3 regions of the Tindallia californiensis genome follow, and region 1 is predicted to be linked to each of the others. Evidence: riboswitches for the same ligand, from Rfam matches in the RefSeq annotation. Region 1 holds a riboswitch; each other region holds the start of a gene.

Region 1 (3,143 bases):
CTTCCTTCACTGTGCATAAATCGGTTAAAAATGGTCATTGGGTTTAGATCTGGCAATCCTTGAATATGCAAAGAGATATCAAAGTCTCCCTGTGACTGACGCTCTCGAAAAGCGGCACCATCCATGATGCTGATGCTGGAAGGCAAGCCAAGTTCCGATAAGACGGATTGCAGGTATTCCGCCTGTTCTTTATAAGGGTACCGGTCTAAGGCCCAGGAAGGAACAATAATTTCAAGTTCCGGTGTTTGATCACCAAGGACTTCTGTGACCAAGGTCTTGGCTTTTTCTGGATCATAGACTGGAGAAATGGGTTTAGCAAAGGGAGAAGCGGCGTTGAGAATGTTGACGGTAGGTTCTGGATAACCGTTATAAAACTCTTGCACCAGCAGTTCTCGGTCAATGGCTAAACTAAGGGCTTTTTTCATCTTCGGATCATTAAAAGGAAACCGTGTTCCATTACAAGACAAGTAATGAGAAATGGTTGATGGCTGGTAAGAAAGGGCAAAACGATCATCGTCCAATAACTGTTTGGTTAATTCTGGTGTTAAAGCGCCCAAATCTAAAACGCCCATGATTTCTTCGGCTTTTAAGGCAGCAAATCGAGTCTGTGGATCTGGAATAATTCGAATTTGAATATTTTTCACCTGAGCTTTTTCGCCATAATAATCTTCGTTGGCTTCCAGCTTTACATATTGGTTCCTTTCATGTTCCACCAGCCTGAAAGGACCTGTTCCCTGAGCAATCGTCGTAAAATCCGTTGTTTCGTCAAAGGAATCCGGACTATACATGGCACTGCCAAAATTAGCCATATTATAAGGAAGCAAGGCAAAAGGTTCTGAGAAAATCATTTTCACCTGATGGTCCTCTATTTTTTCGATGGATTCAAAATGGGGATATACAGCATCGAAATGGAAGGTGTAGAAGGAGGAACTTTTTCCATGCATGTTTGAATAGCGATCATAATTGGCAATGACCGCATCCGCGTCAAAAGAATGACCGTCATGAAAAGTGACACCTTCCTTTAGGTGAAAAATCCATTCCGTAGCATCTTCGTTGCGTTCCCAATGGGTTGCCAGCTTAGGAGCTGGTTGCTGATCGGGTCCGATGGCTACCAGAGGTTCCCATACGGATAAAATGGAGCTCATGTAAAAAGCATCCTCCGGACCTGGGGCGACATCTCTTGGACCAGCCAACACAACCTCTTTTTCATAGAGATCCTTTTCAACTTCCTGAGTGAGTTCAACTTCCTGTGAGGTATCCGAATCAGCATCCGTTGATCCGCCATGGCATCCGGCTAAGAGTAAAAAGCTCATAAGCCCGAGAAACATCACGGTCCATAATATTTCTTTTCTTTGTTTCATCATGGTACATTCCCTTCTTTCGTCTTTTTTTCTCTTTTTAAGAGTGGAGATGGAGGATGCTACTACATGCTAAGGGCATCAAAAAAGCCCCTTAGCATGGCTACTAAGAGACTTTCTCATCTTAAGTCTTCCTAAAAAAAACGCAAAGGTTCTGCGTCGTCTTTTTCAAGGCAGGTCTCCTGGCTCGCGCATCATTCTCCTCCCAGTCTTCCCAGATTTCTCCAGTGACACTTTAGGGATTCGTCTTCGCTTACAGTGGTGAGTCCGCACTGGTTTTTCACCAGTTTTCCTATTCTCCCTTGTATCCTGTTGAGGATAAGGGCACCTGAAAAGATGATAATAGTGTACCCTTTATGAAAGATCCTGTCAACGGGATGGAACTGGCGGCCAGGTATTTAAGCGGATGCTTACAGCTTAAATACCCACATGGCGGTATCCATTTTGGCGGCCATATCAGATAAGACCTCTGTGGCACTGGAAATTTCTTCCATAGAAGCGGTTTGTTCTTCGACGGAAGCAGAAGCTTCTTCTGTTCCCGCTGCATTTTCTTCTGAAATAGCCGATAGATTTTCCATAATCTGAACCAGATGATCTTTGTTGGTTTCGATGGTATTGCTAGAGGCTGTCAGTTTCTCTACCAGGATACCGGCTTTTTCTACGGCATCGGCAATGTTAGAAAACTGTGTTTCGGTTTCGTCTTTACTAACTCTTTCGATACTCAGTGCTTCATTGATTTCACCCATTGCCTGCACGGCTGTCTGGGATTTTTCTTTAAGTTCTTCAATGATGCCTTTGATTTCGCCAGTAAAGGTGTTTGACTCTTCCGCCAGTTTTCGGATTTCTTCAGCAACCACCGCAAATCCTCGACCCTGCTCACCGGCTCTGGCGGCTTCGATGGCAGCGTTTAGTGCCAGTAAATTGGTCTGATCGGCAATGGCCTGAATCATGCTGCTGGCATTATCGATTTTATCGGCACTGGCCTGGTTGCTTTGAACGGCTTCGCTCATGACGCCTATCAACTGACCGCTTCGATCCATGGTGGCGGACAGCTTATCCATTACGTCGATGCCTTTATCCTTTTGTTGTTGGATTTCTTCGGTAATATTTTTAACGGAAAGCACATATTCCTTATTTTGGGTGAGGGAATTTTCCATTTCAGTTACATTCTGTACAGCCGTTTCCACATTTTGCGCCTGATCTGTTGCACCTTTGGCGATTTCTTCAATGGTTTTTGCCACTTCCTGGGAAGCGGTGGAAGACTGTTGGCTGGTAGCTGTCAATTCCTCTGCTGAAGTAGCCAATTGTTGGGAATGACCTTTGATGTCTTTTACCAACTTTGCAAAATTTTCCTGCAGGGTGATCAAGGAGCGGGTCATATCGCCAATCTCATCTGTTCGGTTCTGAAAGGAATCATTTGCATGAGCTTGATTTTCTGTTAGATCATACTGAGCTAGTCGGTCCATTGCTTGAGAAATATGTTTAATAGGAGCTACGGTTTTTTGTGCAATGCCGACAGACAGCAGGATGACAAGTAGCATTCCCAGACCGCCAATAAGCATATACTGATTCCGAAGACTAATTAGTGGCTGGTAGACCTCGTCTTCATCAAGAACAACCCCCAAAACCCAGCCAGTAGAAGCTACCTTTTGATGAAAAAGAATTTTATTCATGCCGCCTTCCCGGTAATGCTGGACACCTCTTTCTTTTTCTACGGCTTCCTGATAGATGGTGTCAAAAAAAGAATGATCATTAAAATTGGTGTTGATTAATTCCTCAGAAGGA
Region 2 (3,143 bases), on a different contig from region 1:
ATGCAATTGAAATGAGCCTTTTTTCACCTCATGGAGAAGGCATTGACGGGATTGTTGATTCTCCTGAAGGACTTTATGTGTTTACTAAAGCATTAACAGAAAGCGTGAATATTCCAGTGATAGTAAAACTTTCTGCCAATGTGTTAAATATCGGAAAACTGGCCAGAGAGGCTAAGCGGGGTGGTGCAGCGGCGTTAAGTGGCATCGATACGGTGAGGGCTATCCCCGGAGTAGATCTTTATACAAGAAAAGCCTTGCTGCCTACCTATGGTGGATATTCTGGGGAAGGAATACGTCCTATCGCTTTTGCGGCTTTGGCTTCGATGGTACAGGCAACTAATCTGCCTGTTTCTGGGGTCGGAGGCGTGAGTAAGGGAGAACATGTTTTGGAGTTTTCCATGCTTGGTGCCGTCACGGTTCAGTTGTGCAGTTCATTGATGATTCATGGGTACAGCCACCTGAAAACCATTCTGAAGGAACTGGAAGACCTTATGAAAAACCTGAATATTGAGAGCTTGGATGAAGTTCGGGGAAAGGCACTAGAATCCTTGTTGTCCTTTGAAGAGATTCCGAAAGAACCATTAGTAGCTTTTATAAAGGAAAAGGAAGACTGCAATCATTGTATGGGCCATTGCAAATCGGCTTGTTTGAACAGAGCTATCATACATAACGACCTTTCTTATACGGTGAATACAGAAAAATGTGCAGGTTGCGGACTGTGTGCTAGTGTCTGTCCGGAACATCGAATTTCCTTAAATTATGGGTAACATCACTTTCTACACACACAGGGGAAGGCAAGAACACAAAGGGACGGTTCGGAACAGAACAGTAAGGACGGGTTGAGTTACCTCAGGCTGAGTTGTCCCCGTCCCCACTGACATTCTGAACCGGCAATTTGAAGGCAATCATGTCATTTGACAGATGGAGCTCTTTGCGAAGCGAAAAAATCCGGAAGGAATAAGGTAGTGCTGGATGATCGACTTCGTTAAAGATAAGAAATAGCTTGTTTTCATAATCTTCCTATGATAGGATGAATAGATAAATAAATTATAAATCCTTAAGGTGCCTCTTAAAAGGAGGAGAATAGGAAAGACCGGTTATAGTCCGGCGCGGACCCGCCACTGTAAGCGAAGACGAATCCCTAAGATGCCACTGAAGAAATTTGGGAAGGCTGGGAGGAGGAAGAAACGCAAGCCAGGAGACCTGCCTTAAATGAAAACATGCGTAAAGCGACAAGGGGAAAGTAGGTAAAGAGAACTAAGATGGGAAGTCTCTTAATAATTAAGGGGCTTTTTTTAATGCCCTAAAAAAGGAGAATGAAAATGAAGAAAAAATGGCTGTCTCTGTTACTAATGATGGGAATCCTGCTTTTTATAGGGTGCGGAAAAGGAGAAGTTCAAACGGACTCCAAAGAAACAATAACGGATTATCAACCGGTGACGATCCAAAATTTTAATAGAACCTTAAGCATTACCGAAGTGCCAGAGCGAATTGTCAGTATGAATGTTCATACAACCGAAATATTATTTACCTTAGGCTTGGGAGACCGTATTGTAGGAACGGCTTTTAACAACGCTGAAATCCTGCCGGAATTCAAGGATGATTTTGACCGTATCCCTGTGTTAGCCGAAAGATATCCCTCTATGGAAGTTTTGTTAGGCGCTGAGCCGGACTTTGTATATGGGCGTGACAGTGCCTTTGGTGCAAATGGAACAGCTTCTGTGAACGAAATGGAAACCTATGGAATTCATGCCTATGCGGTAAAAGGAACCTTGGTAAATGGAGCAACCATGGATGATGTCTATGAAGACTTTCTGAACTTGGGCAGGATTTTTGATGTGGAAGAAAAAGCAATTGCTATTGTCAGTGAAATGCAACAGGAGATGAAAACGATTCAGCAACAATTGGGAGAAATAGAAGAACCGGTGAAAGTTCTTGTTTTTGATATGGGTGGAGACGCGGTATTTACGGCGGGACAATCCCTGCAAACAACCCTGATTGAAATGGCTGGTGGTAAAAATATTTTTGATGACATTGCCAATAACTGGGGAAGTGTTAATTGGGAAGAAGTCGTAGACCGCAATCCAGAAGTTATTGTGATCAATGACTATGGAGATGAAACGGCAGAAGAGAAAATCGATGAACTGCTTACTAACCCCTTTATGCAGGAGGTGGATGCTGTGAAAAACCAACGTTTTGTCATCCTGCCACTTCCCAGTGTTTTTGAGGGTCCGCGCAATGTAGATGCCCTTCGGATATTAGCTGAAGGGTTCTATCCAGAACAGTTTTAAAGGGAGCTGTCTAGATGAAAAAATCGATTTCGATGCCAAAATTATCGATATTGTTTTTGGTCTTATTGGTGGGTTCCGTTACCTTGGCTGTAGCTATTGGACCCGTCTCTATTGGGTTTCGAACCGTGTGGGAAATTGCCTTTAGTCAGTTCGCGGTGTTGGAACCATTGCTGGAAGAAGACTGGACAACAGCGCAAAAACACATTGTATGGGATATTCGGTTTCCGAGAGTTCTTCTGGCAGCCATCGTTGGTGCCGGACTGTCGCTGTCAGGAGTTACTATGCAGGCGCTTCTGAGAAATTCGTTGGCAGATCCCTATATTTTAGGCGTGTCTTCCGGAGCCTCCGTTGGCGCAACCTTAGTGATTGTATTAGGATTCTTCCGGTTTTTCGGACAAATGGCGATTTCTTTTGCTGCCTTTGCAGGAGCTCTTGCGGCGGTTCTGTTTATTTTTATGCTGGCGCAAGTAAAAGGAAAAGTATTGCCTGTTCGGCTTATCTTGTCTGGAATAGCTCTTTCGGCCATGTTAAATGCACTAACGAATATTATTATTATGACAGCACCAAGAGAAGAAGGAATCCGCAATGCGCTCTTTTGGATGATGGGAAGTTTAGGTGGTACTAAATGGTCTCATTTATGGATTCCTTTGATAGCCGTTATCGGTACCTTTCTTTTTCTTTTTTACCAATCCAGAATGCTTAATATTTTGTTAATGGGGGAAGAAACAGCTATCACTCTTGGAGTGAATACCCATCAACTTAGCAAAATGCTATTAGTGGTGACGGCCCTGACAACAGGAATTATGGTGGCAATTAGTGGTGCTATAGGGTTTGTAGGGTTAATGGTGCCTC
Region 3 (3,143 bases), on a different contig from region 1:
ATCCACCCGCCGCTACCCCTACGTTGGTTTTAAACCAGAAAGAGAAGTAGGAAAAGACATCTTAATGGTGGAAGGGATTTCAAAAACCGTAGAAGGAGAAACCTTGTTAAAAAACGTCAGTTTCACCGTAGGAAAAGAAGATAAAATAGCCTTTGTCAGTGAAAATGAAAGAGCCAATACAGCGTTAATGAAAATCATGGCAGGAGAATGGGAACCGGACCAAGGGACGGTAAAATGGGGTGTAACGATTACCACTGCCTATCTGCCAAAAGATAATGCAGACTATTTTGATCAGGAAGGCTTAAACCTGGTAGAGTGGCTGCGGCAGTATTCAGAAGAAAAATCGGAAGTGTATTTAAGAGGTTTCCTCGGAAAAATGCTTTTTTCCGGAGAAGATGCCCTGAAAAAGGTGAAAGTCCTTTCTGGTGGAGAAAAGGTCCGGTGTATGCTATCGAGAATGATGCTGAAAAATGCCAACGTCCTATTACTGGATCAGCCCACGAATCATCTGGATCTGGAATCAATCACAGCATTAAACAATGGGCTGAAAGCCTACCCCAGCAATGTATTGTTTACGTCTCACGATCATCAGTTTGTCGATACCATCGCCAATCGCATTATTGAAATAACCGATGACGGAATCAAAGATTATCGAAAAACCTATGAAGAATACCTGGAATTAAAAGCGCAAAAGAAAGCTTAACTGGAAGTAACGCCAGCATCAGCGAAGGTGCTCATTTCTTCAAGGGCTCTGGTGGAAGCTTCTACCAAGTGGAAGGCTAAGGCAGCGCCGGTACCTTCTCCTAGACGCATGTTCATATGAAGCATGGGTGTTAAACCTAAAAGACGGAGGGCATGCTGATGACCTGGCTCCATAGAAGCATGGGAAGCGATCATATACGGAGTAACCTTAGGGCAGATGCGACTGGCAGCCAAAGCAGCCGCACTGGCGATGAAACCATCAACCATTACCGGTACCCGATGAGCGGCGGCACCCAGCATAACGCCAGTCATGGCAGCGATTTCCAAGCCGCCTACTTTTGCCAAAAGATCAACTCCATCGGTTGCGTCTGGTTGATTAATGTCTAAAGCCTGTTGAATCACCCGGATTTTATTGGTAAGCGCCTCATCCTGAATTCCCGACCCCCTACCGACGATCTGTTCCAAGGGTAAATCAATGCATGCGGCTAATATAGCGCTGCTGGGAGTTGTATTGCCAATGCCCATTTCACCCGCACCTAACAAAGCGGCTCCCTGTTGCACTTCTTCATGAGCCATTTCGATTCCTATTTCAATGGCCTTTACAGCTTCGTCATAACTCATCCCAGGCCCGGCAGCAATATTGTCGGTGCCCTGCTTTATCTTTTTTTGGATAAGATCAGGATGAGTAAAATCACCGACGATGCCCACGTCCACCACCACTACCTTCGCCTCGGCATGACGGCAGAAAACATTGATAGCAGCTCCCCCATTGATAAAGTTCAGAACCATTTGAGGGGTTACTTCCTGAGGGAAAGCACTGACACCTTCAGCAACAACTCCGTGATCTCCGGCCATCACCAACATTGTTTTGTTCTTAACAGACGGTGATGTGCTGCCTGTTATACCGGCTAACTGAATAGCGATATCCTCCAGCACCCCCAAACTGCCTGGTGGCTTCGTCAGGTTATTAAGCTTTTTCTGACACAAATCCATGGCTTCTTTTTTAAGAGGTTGGATCTGATCGATGGTTTCTTTTAATGACGGCATACGATAATTCCTCCTTGGGTTTCTGTTTTTAATTTGTTTTTAAATAGCAAAAAACCTCAGCATAAACATACTGAGGATGTTACCATAATCCACATCATTAGCAAAAGTTCCCTACTGGCAGGTCTCCTGGCTTCCAGATCATCACGCCTTCGCTCCTTCCCGTCCTTCTTCAGGCATGAGCCTTTGAAGACAGTGGATTACTGCGAATTAATTCCCCGGTTACAGTGGCGGGACCGCTGAAGATTCTCACTTCTATTCCCTATTCTCTTCGAGAGGATTGCCTCAAGAAGCACCAGTAGTCATCAGATAAATGAAATGACTCTAAATAAATGTACCTCAGAGAGATGGATTTGTCAAGTTCTTCGGATAGGTCTGGTTTTGGAATAGACGAAAAGCCTAAGGTATGTTATTATTTAAACAAAGTAGGCGAAGGGTGCTTTTTTTTCGCCACTAATTACAGTATAGGTGTAATCAATACTGTAAAACTAAAAAAAGAAGGAAAAAACAAGGAGGAAGAAAAGAATGGAATTAACGCATAATCCCACTCTGCTGTGGTTTTTAGCAGGGTATGGGGTCATCATGGTAGTAATGGGTATTTTTTATTCAAAGAAGATCTCTTCCAGTGAAGACTTTATTCTGGCTGGAAAATCTCTGGGTGCGGTTGTATTGATGGGAACGCTAATCGCCACCTGGGTTGGCAGTGGTACGATTACAGGAGGCAGCAACTCCCTTGCGTACAGCTTTGGCATATGGCCGGCCATGTTACAAAGTGTTTCGGCTATTGTGGGAATTGGGTTATTGTTTTTTATTGCGGAAAGAATACGGACTTTTGGAAAATATACCATCAGTGAAATATTGGAAACCAAATACGGTGAATCAGCTAAAATGCTCTCGGTATTGGTGATTGTATTGGCTTATGTGGGAATTGTGAGCTATCAATTCCAAGGGTTTGGGTTTGTCTTAAATGTAACGACAGGCATTCCGGTACAGACAGGAACGATTATTGCCGCTGTGCTTATTGTTTTTCTTGCTGCTGCAGGTGGGCTTAAAGCAGTGGCAGCAACGGATGCTATTGGTGCCTTTATTATTCTTATTGGGCTTGGAGTTGGGATCCCCTTTTCCATTAATGCGGCTGGCGGATGGGCAAATATCACAGAAACGGTTCCGCCATCAAGCTTGGAAGTTTTAGGTGGTTTGACTCCCTTACAACTGACGGGATATCTGATTCCCTCTCTGTTCCTTTTGCTGGGAGATCAAAATATGTATCAGCGACTGGCGGCTTCTCGTGGTAGCCGAGATACCAGAATTGGTTCCATAGGATGGCTAATAGGGGTAATCTTTATTTATCCGGCGGTTTCAATTATCGCTTTTTCCGCCAGAGTTACCTTTCCGGA

What was found. Region 1 has a riboswitch for cobalamin ahead of BLV55_RS12980 (ABC transporter substrate-binding protein). Riboswitches for the same ligand answer to the same signal wherever they lie in the genome.
Region 2: linked by a shared signal. The riboswitch ahead of BLV55_RS13745 (ABC transporter substrate-binding protein) and the one ahead of BLV55_RS12980 (ABC transporter substrate-binding protein) in region 1 are both predicted to bind cobalamin.
Region 3: linked by a shared signal. The riboswitch ahead of cobT (nicotinate-nucleotide--dimethylbenzimidazole phosphoribosyltransferase) and the one ahead of BLV55_RS12980 (ABC transporter substrate-binding protein) in region 1 are both predicted to bind cobalamin.

Annotation. Positions count from the first base shown of each region.
Region 1 covers NZ_FNPV01000010.1:88,140-91,282, forward strand. The annotation lists gene BLV55_RS12980 (ABC transporter substrate-binding protein) at 1-1,364, opposite strand, end outside; cobalamin riboswitch at 1,514-1,705, opposite strand; gene BLV55_RS12985 (methyl-accepting chemotaxis protein) at 1,769-3,143, opposite strand, start outside.
Region 2 covers NZ_FNPV01000012.1:7,854-10,996, reverse strand. The annotation lists gene BLV55_RS13750 (4Fe-4S binding protein) at 1-767, shown strand, start outside; cobalamin riboswitch at 1,044-1,225, shown strand; gene BLV55_RS13745 (ABC transporter substrate-binding protein) at 1,323-2,291, shown strand; gene BLV55_RS13740 (FecCD family ABC transporter permease) at 2,306-3,143, shown strand, end outside.
Region 3 covers NZ_FNPV01000003.1:302,434-305,576, reverse strand. The annotation lists gene BLV55_RS05475 (ABC-F family ATP-binding cassette domain-containing protein) at 1-703, shown strand, start outside; gene cobT (nicotinate-nucleotide--dimethylbenzimidazole phosphoribosyltransferase) at 700-1,749, opposite strand; cobalamin riboswitch at 1,849-2,061, opposite strand; gene BLV55_RS05460 (sodium:solute symporter family protein) at 2,272-3,143, shown strand, end outside.